Regions from separate parts of the Stenotrophomonas sp. 01N47 genome, predicted to be linked through region 1. Evidence: riboswitches for the same ligand, from Rfam matches in the RefSeq annotation. Region 1 holds a riboswitch; the other holds the start of a gene.
The links. Region 1 has a riboswitch for glycine ahead of AC1DKR_RS13875 (trimeric intracellular cation channel family protein). Riboswitches for the same ligand answer to the same signal wherever they lie in the genome.
Positions count from the first base shown of each region.

Region 2: another riboswitch for glycine. It lies ahead of gcvP (aminomethyl-transferring glycine dehydrogenase); the one in region 1 lies ahead of AC1DKR_RS13875 (trimeric intracellular cation channel family protein).

Region 1 covers NZ_JBFTQU010000006.1:69,058-79,516, reverse strand. Annotated here, with positions in the region: gene AC1DKR_RS13890 (efflux RND transporter permease subunit) at 1-23, opposite strand, end outside; gene AC1DKR_RS13885 (multidrug efflux RND transporter permease subunit) at 20-3,151, opposite strand; gene AC1DKR_RS13880 (MdtA/MuxA family multidrug efflux RND transporter periplasmic adaptor subunit) at 3,148-4,314, opposite strand; gene AC1DKR_RS13875 (trimeric intracellular cation channel family protein) at 4,602-5,219, opposite strand; glycine riboswitch at 5,304-5,407, opposite strand; glycine riboswitch at 5,421-5,510, opposite strand; gene AC1DKR_RS13870 (GIY-YIG nuclease family protein) at 5,551-5,808, shown strand; gene AC1DKR_RS13865 (nuclear transport factor 2 family protein) at 5,881-6,306, shown strand; gene AC1DKR_RS13860 (NAD(P)/FAD-dependent oxidoreductase) at 6,409-7,689, opposite strand; gene AC1DKR_RS13855 (NYN domain-containing protein) at 7,811-8,605, shown strand; gene AC1DKR_RS13850 (hypothetical protein) at 8,663-8,854, opposite strand; gene AC1DKR_RS13845 (glutathione S-transferase family protein) at 8,933-9,553, shown strand; gene AC1DKR_RS13840 (primosomal protein N') at 9,666-10,459, opposite strand, start outside.
Region 2 covers NZ_JBFTQU010000004.1:74,895-85,353, forward strand. Annotated here, with positions in the region: gene AC1DKR_RS08480 (hypothetical protein) at 1-76, opposite strand, end outside; gene AC1DKR_RS08485 (catalase) at 98-2,194, opposite strand; gene AC1DKR_RS08490 (PAS domain-containing protein) at 2,313-3,035, shown strand; gene AC1DKR_RS08495 (amino acid permease) at 3,117-4,487, shown strand; gene AC1DKR_RS08500 (VOC family protein) at 4,591-5,001, shown strand; gene gcvP (aminomethyl-transferring glycine dehydrogenase) at 5,092-7,959, opposite strand; glycine riboswitch at 8,021-8,123, opposite strand; gene AC1DKR_RS08510 (multidrug effflux MFS transporter) at 8,423-9,649, shown strand; gene AC1DKR_RS08515 (siderophore-interacting protein) at 9,791-10,459, shown strand, end outside.

The DNA of each region.
Region 1 (10,459 bases):
GCCAGGCGTGCCACAGGGGTCATGCGCTGGCCTCCTCTGCTGTTGCGGGTACCGCCGCGCGGCGACGCTGCAGACGGTCGAAGGCCAGGTAGATCACCGGCGTGGTGAACAGCGTCAACACCTGGCTGACCATCAGGCCGCCCACCATCACCCAGCCCAGCGGCTGCCGCAGCTCGGCGCCCGAGCCGCTGGCCAGCATCAGCGGTACCGCACCGAACAGCGCGGCAAGGGTGGTCATCAGGATCGGCCGGAAGCGAAGCAGCGCTGCCTGGTGGATCGCTTCACGCGGAATCATGCCGCGCGTGCGCTGCGCGTCCAAGGCGAAGTCGATCATCATGATTGCGTTCTTCTTCACCAGGCCGATCAGCAGCACGATGCCGATCACTGCGATCAGGTCCAGGCTGCGGCCGCTCACCCACAACGCGGCCAGGGCGCCCACGGTCGCCGAGGGCAGGGTGGAAAGAATGGTGATGGGGTGGATGAAGCTCTCGTAGAGCACGCCCAGCACGATGTACATCACCACCACGGCGGCAAGGATCAGCCACAGCGTGCTCGACAGCGAGCTGCTGAAGGCCGCCGCCGCACCCTGCAGGCGCAGCTCGATGCTCTGCGGCAATGCCACCTGCGCCTGCGCAGCATGCACCGCATCCACCGCTTCACCCAGCGATGCGCCGGGCGCAAGGTTGAACGACAGCGTGGCCGCCGGGAACTGGCCGACATGGTTGCGCAGCAGTGCCGTCGGCCCCTGCTCGACGCGCGCCACTGCACCCAGCGGCACGGTCTGGCCGTTGCTGCTGCGCACGCGCAGGCCGCTGATCGCCTCCGGCCCCGGTTGTCGTGCCGGATCGGCCTCCAGCACCACCCGGTACTGGCTGGCCTGGGTGAAGATGGTGGAGATCTGCCGTTGCCCGTAGGCGTCGTACAGTGCGTCGGCCACCGCTTCCACGCTTACGCCCAAGCGTGCGGCGGCATCGCGGTCGATGCTCACCCTGGCCTGTCGGCCCTGCATCTGCAGGTCGCTGGCCACATCGCGCAGCGCGGGCGACTGGCGAAGCGCGTGCAGCAGCTTCGGTGTCCAGGTTTCCAGCGTCTGCAGGTCCGGCGTGGTCAGGGTGAACTGGTACTGGTTGCGGCTGATGCGGTCTTCGATGCCCAGCTCCTGCACCGGTTGCAGATACAGGGTGATGCCGGGAATCCTGGCCACGCGCTGCTGCAGCCGCGCCATCACCACGTCGGCGTTCTCGCGCTCGCCGTGTGGCTTCAGTTCGATCAGCAGGCGGCCGGTATTGAGGGCGGCATTGTTGCCGTCCACGCCGATGTAGGAAGACAGGCTGGCCACGGCTGGGTCCTGTTCGATGGCCGTGGCCAGGGCAAGCTGGCGCTCGCGCATGGCCTGGAACGAGATCGCCTGCGGGGCTTCGCTGATGCCCTGCACCAGGCCGGCATCCTGCACCGGGAAGAAGCCCTTGGGCACGGCGAAATACAGCGCCACCGTCAGCGCAAGCGTGCCCACGGTCGCCAGCAGCATCAGTGGCTGGCGCTGCAGCACCCAGCGCAGCTGCCGGTCGTACAGGGCAATGATGCGATCGAACACGTCGCGCTTCGGGGTCGGAGCCCTGACCGGATCCGACCCGGGCGGGGTCAGATCCCCGTGGGGCTCTGACCCTTTGGCATGTGGTTTCAGGAAGCGCGCACACAGCATCGGCGTCAAGGTCAGCGACACCAGCAGCGAGATGCCGATGGCCACCGCCAGCGTCACTGCGAACTCATGGAACAGCGCGCCCACCAGGCCGGCCATGAACAGCAGTGGGATCAGCACGGCGATCAACGAGACCGTCAGCGACACCAGGGTGAAGCCAATCTCGCTGGCTCCCTTCAGCGCCGCCTCGCGCGGGCTCTCGCCGTCTTCCAGGTGGCGGGCGATGTTCTCCAGCATCACGATTGCATCGTCCACCACGAAACCGGTGGCAATGGTCAGCGCCATCAGCGTGAGGTTGTTGAGCGAATAGCCGGCCAGCAGCATCACCGCGAACGTACCGATCAGCGACAGCGGCACCGCCACGCTGGGAATCAGCGTGGCCGGCAGGTTGCGCAGGAACACCCAGGTGACCAGCACCACCAGCGCGATGGCCAGCACCAGTTCCTTCTGTACGCCGCGCACGGAAGCACGGATCGATTCGGTGCGGTCGCTGAGCACGGTCATCTGCACGCCGGCCGGCAGCGTGGCCTGCAGCTGCGGCAGCAAGGCACGCACCTGTTCGACTACGGCGATGACGTTCGCGCCGGGCTGCCGCTGGATGTTCACCAGCACCGCCGGGGTGGTGCCGCTCCATGCCGCCAGCTGGCGGTTCTCGGCACCATCGGTGATGGTCGCCACATCGCCCAGCCGCAGCGGTGCGCCCTCGCGCCAGGCCAGCACCAGTGCGCGGTATTCGGCCACGCTGCGCATCTGGTCGTTGGCATCGAGCATCACCGCGCGGATCGGGCCATCGAAGCTACCCTTGGGCAGATTGACGTTGGCTGCGGCGATCGCGGTGCGGATGTGGTCCATGCCCAGGTTGTTGGCGGCCAGTGCGCCCGGATTGACCTGGATGCGCACGGCGGGGCGCTGGCCACCGGCCAGGCTGACAAGGCCCACCCCCGGCAGCTGTGCCAACCGCTGGGCGATGCGGGTGTCGACCAGATCGTGCACCTGCGGCAGCGACAGGCCTTGCGAAGTCACCGCCAGCGTCAGGATCGGCGTGTCGGCCGGATTGACCTTGCGGTACACCGGCGGCACCGGCAGATCACCGGGCAGGAAGCTGCCGGCCGCGTTGATTGCCGCCTGCACGTCCTGTTCGGCCACACCCAGCGACACCTCCAGGCCGAACTGCAGGGTGATCACCGAGGCACCACCGGAACTGGTGGACGACAGCTGTTTCAGGCCGGGAATCTGCCCGAGCTGGCGCTCCAGCGGCGCGGTGATGGTGCGCGTGGTCAGCTCGGGGCTGGCACCGGGGTACAGCGTGGTGATCTGGATGATCGGGTAGTCGACCTGCGGCAGCGCCGCCACCGGCAGCAGGCGATAGGCCAGTACCCCGGACAGCAGCAGCGCCACCATCAGCAGGGTGGTGGCGACCGGGCGCAGGATAAAGGCGCGCGAGAGGTTCATGCGCCGGCCTTGGTCGATGCCTCCTCGGTGATGATCTCCACCGCGGTGCCGTCTTCCAGCCCGTCGATGCCTTCGATCACCACCTTGTCACCAGCCACCAGGCCGGAACGCACCGCCACGCGTCCGTCGTCGGCCGGGCCGAGCAGCACCGAGCGACGTTGTGCCTTGTTGTCCTTGTCGACGATGTGCACGTAGTTGCCTTGGCTGCCGAACTGCACGGCAGCATCGGGAATCAGCAGCGCGGGATGCTCACCCAGCTGCAGGCGCACATTGACGAACTGGTTGGGGAACAGCGCCTGGTCGGTGTTGTCGAACTGCGCGCGCAGCTTCAGCGTGCCGGTGGCGGTATCGATGCGGTTGTCGACGCTGGACAGGGTGCCGCTGGCGAGCTGCCGTCGTTCTTCGCGGTCCCAGCTTTCCACCGCCAGCGCCGGCTGCGCCTGCACCGCATCGAGCAGGGCGGGAAGCTCCGGCTCGGGCACGGTGAACAGCACGCTGATCGGCGCCGTCTGCGCCAGCGTGACCAGGCCTTCGGTATCGCTGGCGTGCACCAGGTTGCCTACGTCCAGCCGGCGCAGGCCGACACGGCCGCTGACCGGGGCGATGATGCGCGTGTACTGCAACTGCAGGCGTGCTTCGTCCACCGATGCCTGGTCGCTGAGGCGGCGCCCCTGCAGCTGCCGCACCTTGCTCTGCTGGTCGCTCAGTTCCTGTGCCGACACGTAGTTCTGTCGCTGCAGTTCGCGGTAGCGCTGCAGCTGGCGCTCGGCATTCTCCAGCTCGGCCATGTTCTGCTGCTGCGTACCCTGTGCGTGCGCAAGCTTCACTTGGTAGGGGCGGGGATCGATCTGTGCCAGCAGGTCGCCGGCGTTGACCTGCTGACCTTCCTGGAAATGCAGGCGCATCAGTTCGCCGTCCACGCGGCTGCGCACCACCACGCTGTGCAGCGGAGTGACCGTACCGACCGCCTTCATCCGCAGCACCAGCGGCTCGGCGCTGGCAAGGGCGATGCGTACCGGCACCGTCTTGCCGCTGCCGGCTTCGCCACTGCCCGCCTCGGCCCGCGGCCACAGCCACCACGCCAGGCCAGCGACAAGGGCAAGACCGGCAACGACCAGCAACAGGCGGGCACGACGTGAGCGGGAATTTTCGGCGACAGACATGGGCATCCTGCGCCCTGCGCGCACGCAGGGTCATGCGGGCCCGTCGGCACCACGAAGGGCCACGGGCAGCGGGGGAGGGGGATTGTCTGGCGGGGCCGCGGACGCGGCGTGGCTGGATGCCGTCGCGCGTGCGACGGGGCGCTAATGGTAGCGGTTTACGGGGGCCGTCGCCGCGTGACCTTGGTCATGCGACCCAACCAGAAATGCCGGCTGCCGGCTGGCAACCTGCTGGAATCTGCAGGCGTGCGCAGTGCTGCCGGCCAGCGGCCGGCACCACCGTCAAACGATCAATGCACTTCGTCGTGGTACACGAACTTGGGCATTTCCCAGCGGTAGTGGATGGCCAGCAGACGCACAGCGAAACCACCACCCAGGCAGCACAGGATCGCCGTAGCATCGGCCACGCCCCAGTGCAGCAACAGCAGATACACCGCACCGGTCAGCAGCGAGATGATGGCGTACAGCTCTTTCTGGAAGATCAACGGCACCTCGTTGCAGAGGATGTCGCGCAGCACGCCGCCGAAGGCGCCGGTGAGCATGCCGGCGATCAGCACGATCGGCAGTGCATGGCCGGCCTCGCGCGCGATCGAGCAGCCGATCAGGGTGAAGGCGATCAGGCCCAGGCCATCGAGCACCAGGAAGGTGCGGCGGAAGTGGTGCATCCAGCGCGCCACCCAGGTGGCGATCAGTGCGGCGCACACAGTGAAACCGAGGTACTCCGGGTGTTTCACCCAGCCCAGCGGATAGTGGCCAAGCAGGATGTCGCGCAGCGAGCCGCCGCCGAGGGCGGTGACACAGGCGATCATGACCACGCCGAACAGGTCCATGCGGCGGCGGCCGGCAGACAGGGCGCCGGTCATGGCTTCGGCGGAAATGGCGATCAGGTAGATGATGGACAGCAGCATGGGACAGGCTCCGGGCGCGGTGGGGCCGGCCATGCGCACATACCGCCACTGCCTGCGCAATGACGGGATGACGATGACCGGTGCCGCTCCCGCTGTCCTTTTGCCTGAGAGTTCAGCGGCGTGAGCCGCGTGCCCCTTCGGCGGATCGTCCCGGGCGTGCCCGGTGACCTCTCTCCAGCTCGGCGAGTCGAATGCATGGTTGGTGGGATTCCAGCCCACCGGCCTGAGCGATCATGGGAGCCTGCGCCTTCGGCGGGCGCCAGCGCGGCGCCTCTCTCCTGCATTCGGTCGCCAGTATATCCGCTGCAGTGCAGCACGGCATAATCCGGCCATGGATTCGCCCTCCCGCCCGTGGTTCCTGTACCTGCTCGAATGCCGAGACGGCAGCTATTACGCCGGCATCAGCACCGACGTGCAGGCCCGTTTTGCTGCCCATCAGGCCGGCAAGGGGGCCCGCTACACCCGGTCGCGGCCACCACTGCGGGTCCTGGCGGTGCGCGAGTACCCGGACCGGGCAGCGGCCTCACGTGCCGAATGGGAGCTCAAGCGGCAGCCGCGCGAACGCAAACTGGCGTGGCTGTTGCAGTAGATCCACGCCATGCGTGGATGGGGCGCATCCGGCCATGCCATGATCGCCCAGCCCTCAGCGCTGGAGACCCGGATGTCCACCGTTGCCCTGTTGTTCGCACTTTCCGCAGCAGCAAGCCCTGCCGCCGACGCCGCCACGATCGCAGCCATCGAAGCCACCTGCCATGACTACGTGGATGGCCAGCTGGAGGCCGACCCGCAGCGCGTCGCCCGTTCCCTGCATCCGGACCTGGCCAAACGTGCGGTGCTCGGTGATACACCGGACGAACGCCTGGGCCTGCGCCGGATGTCGAAGGAAGAGCTGGTTGCGTTGACGAAGCAGGGCGCGTTGAAGACCCCGAAAGATCAATGGGATCGCCGCTGCACGGTGCTGGACGTGACCGGCAACGCCGCATCGGTGCGGCTGGAAACCCCGTGGTTCGTCGACTACTTCCACATGGGCCGCTTCGAGCAGCGCTGGGTCATCGTCAACGCGCTGTGGTACCCGAAGCCGAAGTAGAGCCACGCCATGCGTGGCTGCGCTCCATGCAGCCTGCATAGAAATTCATCCACGCATGGCGTGGATCAACTGTGTCGGTCGAGAGGTCACCCACGGCAGTACCTACCGCTTCGGTCGCCGGTCTTCGCGGTCGTCGCCGAAGATGATCCGCGCGCTGCGCTGGTAGCTCCAGTACGCCACCGCCCAGTTCAACAGCACCACGACGCGGTTGCGGAACCCGATCAGGAAGAACACGTGCGCGGCCAGCCAGAACCACCAGGCCAGCACGCCGGACAGCTGCAGCTTGCCCAGGTGCACGATCGCGGCCATGCGGCCGATGGTGGCCAGGTTGCCGAAGTCGGCGTACTTGAACGGCCCGGGTGCTGCCTTGCCATGCAGGCGCGCGCGAATCACGTCCGCCACGTACTTGCCCATCTGCTTGGCGGCAGGCGCAACGCCCGGTACCGGCTTGCCGTTGGCCTGGTTCAGTGCGGCCAGATCGCCGGCCACGAACAGTTCCGGGTGACCAGGCAGGGTCAGGTCGGGCTGCACCTGCACGCGACCGGCGCGGTCCAGCGGCACGTCCAGCGTGCGCGCCAGCGGTGAGGCGGCCACGCCGGCGGCCCAGACCACGGTGCGCGCGGGCACGAACTGGTCGCCCAGCTTGAAGCCCTGTCCATCGATGTGGCTCACCGGCGTCCCGGTCATCACTTCCACGCCCAGCTTTTCCAGCTGCCGGCGTGCCTTCAGCGAAAGCACTTCGGGGAAGGTGGACAGCACGCGCGGACCGGCCTCGACCAGCCGCACCTTGGCGCTGGCCGGATCGATGTGGCGGAATTCATTGCGCAGCGTATGCCGGGCGATTTCCGCGAGGGTGCCGGCCAGCTCGACCCCGGTCGGTCCCCCCCCCACCACGGCAAAGCTCAGCCATGCCGCCTTCTTTTCCGGGTCCGGTTCGGCTTCGGCGCGTTCGAACGCCAGCAGCAGTTTGCGGCGCAGGGCGATGGCATCGTCCAGGGTCTTCAGGCCGGGCGCATCGTCCGCCCATTCGTCGTGGCCGAAGTAGGCGTGGGTGGCGCCTGTGGCCAGCAGCAGGCTGTCGTAGTCCAGCGTGCTGCCATCGGCCATGCGCACCTGGCGGGCCTGCTTGTCGATGGCCACCACTTCGCCCAGCCGCACCTCCACGTTGCGCTGGTGGCCGAGGATGTGGCGCAGCGGTGCGGCGATATCCGGAGCGGACAGCCCAGCGGTGGCCACCTGGTAAAGCAGCGGCTGGAACAGGTGGTGGTTGCGACGGTCGACCAGGGTGATGCGTATGCGTTCGCGGGCCAGCGCACGGGTGGCCCACAGGCCGGCGAAACCGCCGCCGACAACGACCAGGTGGGGGACGCGATCACGACTCATCGACTCACTCCAGGGGGGCATGGGGGAAGTGCCTGGCATCTTCGCACGGCCGCTCCTTGTCACGTCAGCGTGCATCGGGATCGGCGATACTCGGGTTCAGGCAACTGCCCGTGAGGAGTCCATGAGCGAACCGGAAAAGCGCATCGCCCTGTTGATCGACGCCGACAATGCACCGGCCTCGAAGATCGACGAAGTCCTGGCCGAGGTCGCGCGCTACGGTGTGGCCAACGTCCGCCGTGCCTACGGCAACTGGAAGAGCCCACGACTGAAGGGCTGGGAGGCGGTGCTGCACGAGTACGCGATCCGCCCGATCCAGCAGTTCGCCTACAGCAAGGGCAAGAACGCGTCGGACATGGCGATGGTGATCGACGCGATGGATCTGCTGTACGCGCGCAACCTCGATGGTTTCGCGATCGTGTCCAGCGATGCCGACTTCACCCCGATGGTGATGCGCCTGCTGACCGATGGCGTGAAGGTGTATGGCTTCGGCGAAAAGAAAACGCCGGAACCCTTCGTCAACGCGTGCTCGAAGTTCACCTACCTCGAAGCGTTGGGCCAGACCCACGCCAGCGTGCAGGATGTGGAGCAGGCAGCGAACGAACAATCATCGAACGGACAGGCGCCCAGCGAGCAGGCCACCAGCGATGATGCGCGCCCACGCAAGAGCGGGGCGGAGATGCGCAGCGATACGCGTCTGGTGAAGATGCTGCGCCGTGCGGTGTCCTCGGCAGAAGGCGAGGATGGCTGGTCGCACCTGGGCCCGGTCGGCAGCCAGATCGGCAACCAGGCCTCGTTCGATCCGCGCAACTACGGTTACGGCAAACTAAGTGACCTGCTGGCGGCGATCGGTTTGTTCGAACTGAAGAAGGACGGTAAGTCCTCCTACGTACGCGCGCTGCCGAAGAAGAACCGGTAGCGCCGGGCGTTGCCCAGCGTGTGCCGGTCGCGCAGCACTGCAGAAGACATGGTGTGGCTACAGCGTACGTGCGCTGGAGCCGGCGTAGCCTTCCGCAAATCCGTTGGCGAAGTCTTCAACGCCATTGAAGGCCAGCAGCAACACGCCGGCGCACAGCAGCATGTTGCGGTTCGAGCGCCGGTACCCGAGCACCAGCATCACCAGTCCTGCTGCCAGAAGCGTGTAGTTCACTGCATCCCATGCGGTCATGTCGTCTCTCCCTGTGGATGGGCGTATCGTAGCGGCTCCGCGCCATCGCGGCGCACTGCTGCACGCAAGGAAACCCGCATGTTGAAGATCTGGGGCCGCCGCAATTCCAGCAACGTCCGCAAGGTGCTGTGGTGCGCCGAGGAAATCGGCCTGCCGTACGAGTCCATCGAAGTGGGTGGCAGCCACGGTGGCACGCAGTCGCCGGAGTACGTGGCGATGAATCCGAACGGCCTGGTGCCGGTGATCGAAGACCACGGCCTGCCGCTGTGGGAGTCGAACACCATCGTGCGCTACCTCAGTGCGCGCTATTCGCTGGGCACGCTGTATGCCGAAGATCCGATGGAGCGCGCCCAGGCCGAGAAGTGGATGGACTGGAGCACCTCGCGGATGGCGCCCCTGTACTCCGAACTGATCTGGGGCATCATGCGCACCGCACCGGCCGACCGCGATGAGGCGCGCATCAATGCGGCGATCGTGCGCGCCGGTGATTTCCTGGCGCTGCCCAACGCAACCCTGGCCAAGCAGCCGTGGCTGTCGGGCGACACGTTCGCCATGGGTGACATCGCGCTGGGCTCGTTGATCTACGCCTGGTTCGAACTTCCGATCCAGCGCCCGGACCTGCCGCACCTGGCCGAGTGGTATGCACGCCTGCGCGAACGCCCGGCGTACCAGCGCGGCGTGATGTCACCGATGACGTAAGCGAAGGCGCGACGTTCGGGGGCAGAGCCCTTTTCTGCGGGGATCCGACCTCAAGCCATCGGGGCCGGATCCCACCCGGCAGCGGGTGGGCTCTGACCCCAGCGCATTGTCCTCAGTACAGATCCGTCGGATCCACATCCAGCGACCAGCGCACCTTGCGTGCCTCCGGCAGCGCGTACAACTGCGGCACCAGCTGTGCCAGCACCCCGTGCAGGGGGGGGCGCTGCGCCGCTGACAACAACAACTGCGTGCGCTGGTAGCCGGCACGCCTTGGCATCGGCGCCGGCATCGGCCCGAAGGCCTCCACCATGTCCTGTTCCCCCAGCAGTTTCCGCGCAGCGAGCAGGAACGCGTTGGCGTGCTCGACCTGCTGCGCTTCGGCACGCATCAATGCCAGGTGCGCGAAGGGCGGGAACCCGGCTGCCTGGCGCTGGTTGAGTTCGGCCTGCGCGAACGGGTGGTAACCACCGTTGACCAGCGTCTCCAGCAGCGGATGCCCCGGATGATGGGTCTGCAGCCACACTTCACCCGGATCGCGCGCGCGACCGGCGCGGCCGGCTACCTGGATCAGCTGCTGCGCCAGTTTTTCGCTGGCGCGGAAATCGGCCGAGAACAGGCCTTCGTCGATGCCCACCACCACCACCAGCGTCAGCTTGGGCAGGTCGTGGCCCTTGGCCAGGATCTGCGTGCCGACCAGGATGCCGGGCTCGTTGCCAAGCTTGGCCAGCTGCTGCTCCAGTGCATCGCGGCGGGCGGTGGTGCCACGGTCGATGCGCACCACCGGGAAATCGGCGAAGGCACTGACCAAGTGTTCTTCCAGTCGCTCGGTGCCGATGCCCTGTGGCTGCAGCGCCAGGCTGCCACAGGCGGGGCAGGCCAGTGGTGCCGGCTGCCGCGCACCGCAGT
Region 2 (10,459 bases), on a different contig from region 1:
CGCGCTCACTCTCTTCGATATGCTCGGCCTGGCGCTTCTGCTTGTCGGTATAGGCGGATTTGTCACCACGGGGCATGGGGATTCTCCTGTCGGATGGTCAGGCCAGCAGGCGCAGCTTCGGCTCGCGTGCCCACTGGCGGGTGGCGGCAGCGGTGAGGAAGGCCTTGCTGTCCTCGGCCTCGACGGTACCGGCATCGTTGCCGACGCGCGCTGCCTTCAGCAGGGGCTGTGCGCCTTCGTCACTGGCGATGGCTTTCAGGTGCGCCCAGGCATCGCTGACAAAGCCCACGGCTGCCGCTTCCTTGGCCAAGGCCTTGCCGGCGTCGGCACTCAGCACGACCGCCACTGCGTCGAACACCACCGACGGGGTACCGGCCAGCTGTCCATCGGCGGCCTGCGTTTTGCCGTCGCTGAGTGTGGCACCGCCAATTTTCGGCGCGACCAGCTTGACGCTGGCGCCGGCCTTTTCGGCGGCCTTGCGCAGAGTGGCGATCACCCGTGCATCGGAGCCCTCGTCGAACAGGATGCCGATGCAGCGCCCCTGCAGCAGGGGCTTGTTGCGGCCGATCACGCGCACCTCGGGTGCGGCGGGCAGGTCCTGTGCAGGGGTTGCCGTCGGTGCCGGGGCGGGCAGGGTGCCCAGTGCCAGCCCGTCGGCCACGCGCTTGGCCAGGCCTTCGTCGATGTTGCGCAGATGGCTGACGGTGCGCACGCGCACCTTCTCGGTTTCCACCTTCGACAGCTCGAACACCAGCGCCGAGGCCAGGTGCGCCTGTTCCGGTTTTTCCAGGCTGCGGAAGAACATCCGCGCCTGACTGTAGTGGTCGGCAAAGCTCTCCGCGCGGGTGCGGCCCTTGCGCCCATCATCGGCGCTGGCGTGGCTGCGGAAACCGGCGGGCGTCTCGCGCGGGCTGTCTTCCTGCAGCGAGCTGGGGTCGTAGGCCACGCGCCCCTTCGGCACCTGCATCTGCATGTGGCCATCGCGTTGGTGGTTGGCGAACGGGCACTTCGGTGCGTTGATCGGAATCTGGTTGAAGTTCGGTCCGCCCAGCCGGATCAGCTGGGTATCCAGATAGGAGAACAGCCGCCCCTGCAGCAGCGGGTCGTTGCTGAAATCGATGCCCGGCGGCACGTTGGCCGGGCAGAAGGCGACCTGCTCGGTCTCGGCGAAGAAATTGTCCGGCCAGCGGTCCAGCACCATGCGTCCGATCACCTGCAGCGGCACCAGCGACTCGGGAATGATCTTGGTCGGGTCCAGGTGGTCGAACGGGAAGCCATCGGCCTGTTCTTCGGTGAACAGCTGCACGGCCAGCTCCCACTCGGGGAAGTCGCCGCGCTGGATCGCCTCGAACAGGTCGCGGCGGTGGAAATCGTTGTCGGCGGCCTGCAACTTCAGCGCCTCGTCCCAGACGGTGGACTGCAGCCCCAGCTTCGGCCGCCAGTGGAACTTGACGAAGGTGGAGTTCCCTTCCTCATCCAGCAGGCGGAAGCTGTGGATGCCGAAGCCTTCGATGGTGCGCAGCGAGCGCGGAATCGTGCGGTCGCTCATCGCCCACATGATCATGTGCATCGATTCGGGCATCAGCGAGACGAAATCCCAGAACGTGTCGTGTGCGCTGGCCGCCTGCGGGAAGGCGCGGTCCGGTTCCATCTTCACCGCATGGATCAGGTCGGGGAACTTGATCGCGTCCTGGATGAAGAACACCGGAATGTTGTTGCCGACCAGGTCCCAGTTGCCTTCCCTGGTGTAGAACTTCACCGCGAAGCCGCGCACGTCGCGCGGGGTGTCGACCGAGCCGGCGCCGCCGGCAACGGTGGAGAAGCGGGTGAACACCGGCGTCTTCACCCCGACCTCGGTGAGGATCTTCGCCCGGGTCACCTTGCCCAGCGAGCGGGTCAGTTCGAAGAAGCCATGGGCGGCCGAACCGCGTGCATGGACGATGCGCTCGGGAATACGCTCGTGGTCGAAGTGGGTGATCTTCTCGCGCAGCAGGAAGTCTTCCAGCAGGGTGGGTCCACGCGGTCCCTGGCGCAGGGAGTTCTGGTTGTCTGCAACCGGAATGCCCTGGTTGCTGGTCAGTACCGGATGGGCGCCTCCTGCGAGCTGATGCAGTTCATCGCCCTGGCCGCGGCTGTCACGGTCGGCGGAGGTGGTGGCGGGAGCGCGCTTGCCGGTCGGCTTGCTGGCGGCCATGGAGGATCTCCTGGAGCGGGTAGGGGGCAGACCCCAGACAGTGGCGCCGCTGGCGTTAATGCACGGTCCCGTGGGAGTGAACGCGCAGACAAATCGGCGGCTCGGGTATGCTTGCCGCATGCGAGTCGAACCCGCCGACATCGAAGCCCTGTTCGACGCCATTCCGGACGTGCTGTTCTTCATGAAGGACCGCCAGGGCCGCTACACCTACGTCAACCAGACCATGCTGCGACGGCTGGGCCTGCGTGCGCGCAAGGACGTGATCGGACGCACCGCGGCCGAGATCTATCCCACCGGCCTGAGTGCGGACTATGTCGACCAGGACGCACGCGTGCTGTCCGGCGAGGTGATCGAGAACCTCATGGAGCTGCACCTGTTCGCCAACCGCGAACCGGGCTGGTGCCTGACCTGCAAACGCCCGCTGCTGGTGGACGGGCAGGTCGAGGGGCTGATCGGCATTTCCCGCGACCTCGGCCAGAAGGACAGCCTGGGGACCCAGTACGAGCAGCTCCGTCTGGCCTTGGCCCACCTCAATACGCACTACGCCGAGAACGTGCGGATGCAGACGCTGCTGGACATCACCGGGTTCTCGTTGTCCAAGCTGGAGCGCAGCTTCCGCAAGGTGTTCCAGATGACGCCGCAGCAGGTGCTGACCCGGCTGCGGATCCAGATGGCCATGCACCTGCTGCATGGCAACGAGAGCATTGCCTGCATCGGCCAGGCCTGCGGTTTCAGCGACCAGAGCGCGTTCACCCGCAAGTTCAAGGCTGAAACCGGTTTCTCCCCGCGCGCCTACCGCGCCCGTATCGGCGGCAATGTCGGCGAGCTGGTACCGGCCTGAGTTTCCTGCTGCGCTGTGCCTATCCCCGCGGCGGCTGGACACGGTAAGGTGTCGCCCTTGTAGCCGCCGCCAGCCCTGCCGATGCCCGCCACCCCCGATACGACCGCTTCGCCCTCCCGCCTCGGCCATTCGCTCAAGCCACGCCAGCTGATCATGATGGGGCTGGGCAGCGCCATCGGCGCCGGCCTGTTCCTCGGCTCCGGCGTGGGCGTGCAGGCGGCCGGTCCGGCGGTGCTGGTGTCCTACCTGGTGGCCGGTGCGCTGGTGATCATCGTGATGAACGCGCTGGGTGAAATGGCCGCGTCCAAGCCGACCAGCGGTGCGTTCTCGGTGTATGCGGCCGATGCCATGGGCGCCACCGCCGGTGCCACCGTGGGCTGGCTGTGGTGGGTGCAGCTGGTCATCGTGATCGCCGCCGAGGCGGTGGGTGCGGCCGGGTTGCTGGCCACGGTCTGGCCGGTGGTGCCGGTGCCGATGGCGGCATTGGCCTTCATGCTGTTCTTCACCGCGATCAACCTGCTCGGGGTGAAGAACTTCGGCGAGTTCGAATTCTGGTTCGCCATCCTCAAGGTGGCGGCGATCCTGGCCTTCATCGCCGTGGGCGTGGCGCTGCTGATGGGCTGGCTGCCGCAGGTGGCCTCGCCGGGCCTGAGCAACTTCACCGAGCACGGTGGCTTCGCACCGAAGGGCTTGGCCGGCATCGGCGCGGCGCTGCTGGTGGTGGTGTTCGCCTTCGGTGGCACCGAAATCGTGGCCGTCGCTGCGGCGGAGACCGAAGACCCCGAGCGCAGCATCGCCCGTGCCATCCGCACCGTGGCCTGGCGCATCCTGGTGTTCTACATCGGTTCGCTGAGCGTGATCATCGCCGTGGTGCCGTGGACGAGCGAAGCGCTGAAGTCGCCGTTTGCCGCGGTTCTCGATGTCGCCAATATTCCGGGTGCGGCCACCGCCATCACCCTGATCGCGGTGATCGCCCTGCTGTCAGCGCTCAATGCCAACCTCTACGGCGCCTCGCGCATGATGTATTCGCTGGCGCAACGCCGCGAAGCGCCGGCCGTGCTGGGCTGGACCGATCCGCGCCAGGTGCCGGTGATCGCGGTGCTGGCCAGCGTCCTGTTCGGCTTTGCTGCCACCATCATGGAACTGCTGTTCCCGGACAAGGTGTTGCCGGTGCTGCTGAACATCGTCGGCTCCACCTGCCTGTTGGTGTGGACGTTGTCGCTGGTCTCGCAGCTGGTGCTGCGCCGTCGCGCCGACCGCCTGGGCACGCGCCTGCCGTTCCGCATGGCGGGCTTCCCGTGGCTGACCGTCTGTGCGCTGGCGATCCTGGCGCTGATCTTCGGCCTGCTGCTGAGTGAAGCGCATACGCGCCTGCAGTTCCTGTCGATGGTGGCGCTGACGGCGACCATCGCGGCCAGCAGCGCCATCGCCCGGCGCATGCGCGAGGCCTGATCGGCGTTGCCGGCCAGCGGCCGGCACTACCACGGGGGCTGCACATCCGCCGTGCCATCCTGATCGGGTGGGCCATCACCGGCCCGACGAACGGGAGCACCGCATGCTGCGCAGCCGTCCCTTCCTGATGTTCACCGGCCAGGCCGAAGCGGCGCTGGCCCTGTACGCCGAAGCCTTCGCCGAATTCCGCCTGCTGGCCCTGCAGCGCCACCCGGACGGGGCGGGCCCGGGCGCGCCCGGGCAGGTCCGCCAGGCCATTTTCCTGCTCGGCGGCACCCACTACCTGTGCTTTGACAGCCTGGATGTGCACGACTTCACCTTCACGCCCTCGATGTCGCTGTTCGTCGAGTGTTCCGGCGCCGAATCATTCGAGCGTGCCGCGCGCGTGCTGGGTGACGGCGGGCACTGGCTGATGCCGGTGGGCGAGCAGGATTTCAGCAGCCGCTACGGCTGGGTGCAGGACCGCTTCGGCGTGTCGTGGCAGTTGAGCCTGGGGCAGATGCCCGACCCATGACGGCAAAGCATCCACGCATGGCGTGGATCTACTGGAAAACGAGAACGGCCCGCTTGCGCGGGCCGTTCTCATTTCCGATGCCGCGATGGCTTACGCCTCGACTTCATCATCCTTGTAGGCATCGACCGGGATGCAGGCACACATCACGTTCTTGTCGCCGTACACGTTGTCGACGCGGGCTACCGGCGGCCAGTACTTCTGCAGCTTCAGGCTCGGCAGCGGGAAGGCGGCCAGCTCGCGCGGGTAGGCGTGGGTCCACTCGCTGGCGGTCACGGCCGTGGCCGTGTGCGGGGCGTTCTTCAGCGGGTTGTCCTCGCGGTCCAGGCGGCCGTCTTCGATCGCGGTGATCTCTTCGCGGATCTGGATCATCGCGTCGATGAAGCGGTCCAGCTCGTGCAGCGATTCGCTTTCGGTCGGTTCGACCATCAGCGTGCCGGCCACCGGGAAGCTCAGGGTCGGAGCATGGAAGCCGAAGTCGATCAGGCGCTTGGCCACGTCTTCGGCACCGATGCCGCTGGTCTTCTCCAGCGGACGCACGTCCAGGATGCACTCGTGCGCGACCAGGCCGTTGCGACCGGTGTACAGGGTCTTGAAGTGCGGGGCCAGGCGCTTGGCGATGTAGTTGGCGTTGAGCTGGGCGACCTGGGTGGCCTTGCGCAGGCCCTCGGTGCCCATCATCGCGATGTACATCCAGCTGATCGGCAGGATCGAGGCGCTGCCGAAGCTGGCGGCGCTGACCATGCCGACCGGACCGTTGTCACCCAGCTTGCCCGGCAGGAACGGGGCAAGGTGCGACTTGACCGCACACGGGCCAACGCCCGGGCCGCCGCCGCCGTGCGGGATGCAGAAGGTCTTGTGCAGGTTCAGGTGCGAAACGTCCGAACCCCACTTGCCCGGCTTGGCCACGCCGACCAGGGCGTTCATGTTGGCCCCGTCGGTGTACACCTGGCCGCCATGCTTGTGGATGATCTCGCAGATCTCCACCACCTCTTCCTCGAACACGCCGTGCGTGGACGGGTAGGTCATCATGATCGCGGCCAGGCGGTCGCTGTACTTCTCGGCGTTGAGGCGGATGTCTTCGACGTCGACGTTGCCGTTGGCATCGGTCTTGGTGACCACGACCTTCATGCCGCACATCTGCGCCGAGGCCGGGTTGGTGCCATGCGCCGAATCCGGGATAAGGCAGATGTCACGGTGATCTTCGCCACGCGAGCGGTGGTAGGCGCGGATCGCCAGCAGGCCGGCGTATTCGCCCTGCGCACCGGAGTTCGGCTGCAGGCTGACGGCGTCGTAGCCGGTGCACTCGACCAGCATCGCTTCCAGCGAATCGATCAGTTCCTTGTAGCCCAGCGCCTGCTCGGCCGGCACCAGCGGGTGGATCTGCGAGAACTCCGGCCAGGTCACCGGAATCATTTCGGCGGTGGCGTTGAGCTTCATGGTGCACGAGCCCAGCGGGATCATCGTGCGGTCCATCGCCAGGTCCTTGTCGGCCAGCGAACGCAGGTAGCGCAGCAGTTCGTGCTCGCTGTGGTGGGTGTTGAACACCGGGTGGGTCAGGAACGCGGACTGGCGCAGCAGGCCGGCCGGCAGCGCATCGGCGGTGCTGGCATCAAGCGCGTCCACATCAACGGTGGCACCGAACAGCGCGCCTACGGCGACGATGTCGGCGCGGGTGGCGGTCTCGTCCAGGCTGACGCCGACCGAACTGCTGTCGATCGCACGCAGGTTGTAGCCGGCGGCACGGGCCTTGGCATGGATCGCGCCGGCGTCGACACCGGTGACGTGCAGCGTGTCGAAGAAGTCGGCACCGACCTGCACACCGGCAGTGCGCAGCGCGCTGGCCAGGATGGCGGCCAGGCGATGGGTGCGGCGGGCGATGCGGGTCAGGCCTTCCGGACCGTGGTAGACCGCATACATCGAGGCCATCACCGCCAGCAGCACCTGTGCGGTGCAGATGTTGGAGGTGGCCTTCTCGCGGCGGATGTGCTGTTCGCGGGTCTGCAGGGTCAGGCGGTAGGCCGGGTTGCCCTGTGCGTCGATCGAGACGCCGATCAAGCGGCCCGGCATCGAACGCTTGTAGGCGTCACGGCAGGCCATGAACGCAGCATGCGGGCCACCGAAGCCGAACGGCACGCCGAAACGCTGGCTGTTGCCGACCACGATGTCCGCACCCCATTCGCCCGGGGCCGCCAGCAGGGTCAGTGCCAGCAGGTCGGTGGCCACGGCCACCAGGCCGCCGCGCGCGTGCACGGCATCGACCAGTGCCTTGTAGTCGCCCACCTGGCCGAAGGTGTCCGGGTACTGCAGCAGCAGGCCGAAGGCTTCCGCTTCCAGCGCTTCGGCCGGGGTGCCCACGCGCAGCACGATGCCCATGGGCTCGGCGCGGGTGCGCAGCAGTTCCAGCGTCTGCGGGTGCACGGCGTCGTGCACGAAGAAGGTGTCCGACTTCGACTTGGCCGAGCGCTTGGCCAGGGTCATCGCTTCAGCGGCGGCCGTGGCTTCGTCCAGCAGCGAGGCGTTGGCGATTTCCATGCCGGTCAGGTCTGCGCACAGGGTCTGGAAGTTGATCAGCGCTTCCATGCGGCCCTGCGAGATTTCCGCCTGGTACGGGGTGTAGGCGGTGTACCAGGCCGGGTTTTCCAGGATGTTGCGCAGGATCACGTTCGGCGTGTGGGTACCGTAGTAGCCCTGGCCGATGAAGCTCCGCAGCACGGTGTTCTTGTCGGCGATCGCGCGGATCTTCGCCAGCGCCTGCACTTCGGTGATCGACTCCGGCAGCGCCAGCGGTGCCGGCGACTTGATCTTGGCCGGCACGATGGCATCGGTCATCGCATCCAGCGATGCGTGGCCGATGACGCCGAGCATCTGCGCGATCTCGGCATCGTTGGGGCCGATGTGGCGCTCGACGAACGCCGAATGGTGCTCGAGCTCACGCAGGGAAGGGGTGTTCTGGGACATGGCGAAGGATCCGTCAGGAAAGGGCACACGCACGGGCACAAGCCGCCGGTCGGCGGTCTGCGGGCGCCCCTCTGTCCTTTTGCCTGAGAGTTTAAAAGCGCGGAAAACCGCAGCTTCGTGCCCCTTCGGCGCCGGATCGAACCGGTCTCTCCAGAGTTCTGTTACGGGTGGTATCGGGCCTGAGCGATTACGGGCGTTGCGCCTTCGGCAGCGGTGACCTGCTTCTCCCACCGTGTTGCCCGCCGATTATAGCTCGTTGCCGGCGCCTGACGGTGGCCCGGGCGGGCCTCACGGGGCTGAATGGCCGATGGCCCGGGCGTGCGTTCTGTGCATCCGTGCATGGCATCGCGCGCATTCCCCACCTATGATGGTGGGATTCTCGTATTCATCTGGCGCCGTCCCTGCTGCAGGGGATCGGCGCCCGCCGTGCGTGTCATGCATGGCCCTGCCGGACGCTTGCCCGATGACCGCCGCCGTTGCTCCTTCCACCCGCCGCATGGCCCTGTTGCTCGCTGGCCTGGCCATGTTCGGTCCGTTCTCGATCGACACCATCTTTCCTGCGTTTCCGCAGCTGGCCCAGCGCCTGGCGGTGGACGAGGTGGCGGTGCAGCAGACCATCAGCGTCTACCTGCTGTTCTACGGCCTGATGAGCCTGGCCCATGGCCCGCTGTCCGATGCGTGGGGGCGCAAGCGGGTGATCCTCGGCGGCCTGGTGATCTTCGTCGGCGCCTCGGTGGGCTGTGCGTTGTCTACCGACCTGACCACGCTGCTGGCGTTCCGCGCACTGCAGGGCCTGTCGGCCGGCGTGGGCATGATCGTCGGCCGCGCGGTGATCCGCGATCTGTACCACGGCCACGACGCGCAGCGGCTGATGAGCCAGGTGTCGATGCTGTTTGGTATCGCCCCGGCCATCGCGCCGATCATCGGTGGCTGGATCCTGCTCAGCGGTGCCGGCTGGCCGCTGATCTTCTGGTTCCTGGTGGTATTCGCGCTGGTGCTGCTGGCGGCCACCGCGCGCTTCCTGCCGGAAACCCATCCGGTGGAGGCGCGGATCGCCCTGTCGCCACGCACGTTGCTGCGCGATTACGTGCGCATCGGCTTCAATCCGCGGTTCCTGCGCCTGGCCCTGGCCGGCAGCATCGGGTTCGGCGGCATCTTCCTGTACATCTCCTCGGCGCCGGCCATCGTGATGCAGCACCTGCATCTGGGTGAAGGTGGCTTTGCGTGGTTGTTCATTCCCACCATCGGCGGCATGACCACCGGTTCGTTCCTGTCCGGGCGCATGGCCGGGCACAGCACACCGACCCGGCAGGTCGCGCTCGGATTCACCCTGTGTGCGGTCTCTGCCGTGCTGAACATCGGCTACGTCACCCTGGCGCCGCAGTTCGCGCTGCCGTGGGCGGTGATGCCGATCTTCCTTGGCGGCATGGGCATGGCGCTGATCTTCCCGATCCTGGCGCTGGCGGTGCTGGACATGTATCCGCTGCAGCGCGGCCTGGCGTCGTCGCTGCAGGCGTTCGTGCAGCTGATGATCAGCACCGTGGTGGCTGGCGTGGTTTCGCCGCTGCTGCACAACAACCCGCTGCACCTGGCACTGGGACAGGCGGGCTTCTTCGCGGCTGGCTTCGTGTTCTGGTACTGGGAGCACCAGCGCGAGCGCGCATCAGAGGCAGCCGGCACGGCGCATTGAGCGTCGCGCAGGGGTAGGGCGCGTCATCACGCGCGGATCCGTTGTGGCGCTGCGGGCAGGGAGTAGGCTGGGGTTTCCAGCGAGCCGGTTCGTGGGTGCACGGCAGCCAGCCATTCCGATGTCGTCGCATGAGGTACCCGCATGGCTGCGCAGCAGACCTACCGCCTGTTCGAGGTGGCGCTGAAGGAGCGCCGCGTTATTTCTCCTTCCCTGGACCGCATGGTGTTCACCGGCGCCGACGTGGCGCGCATGAAGACCGAAGGCCCGGACCAGCGTATCAAGGTGTTTTTCCCCTTGCCCGGCCAGGACGCGCCGGACGTGCCCGGCGGCGAAGACTGGTATGCCCGTTACCGGGCACTGCCCGATGAGGCGCGGCCGCCGATGCGCACCTTTACCCTCCGCCAGCTGCGTGCCGGCGAGTGCGAGGTCGACGTCGACTTCGTGCTGCATGGCCAGACCGGACCGGCCTCGCGCTGGGCCACGCATGCACGGCCGGGCGACCGCGTGGTGCTGCTGGCCCCCGATGCCGACTGTGCGGACAGCAGCGAGGGCTGGGAATGGAAGCCGCCAGCCGGGGTAGGCCAGGTGCTGCTGGTGGCCGATGAGACCGCATTGCCGGCGGTGGCCGGCATCCTCGAGGAACTGGCCGGGCTGGCCGATCCGCCGCGCACGCTGGCCCTGCTGGAGATCGCCCAGGCCGGTGATGCGGTGCCATTGAAGGCCCCGGCCACGGCCGAACTGGTGTGGTTGCCACGCGGGCAGCAGGCCCATGGGCAGCGGTTGCTGCAGGCGGCGCAGGCGCGGCTGGCG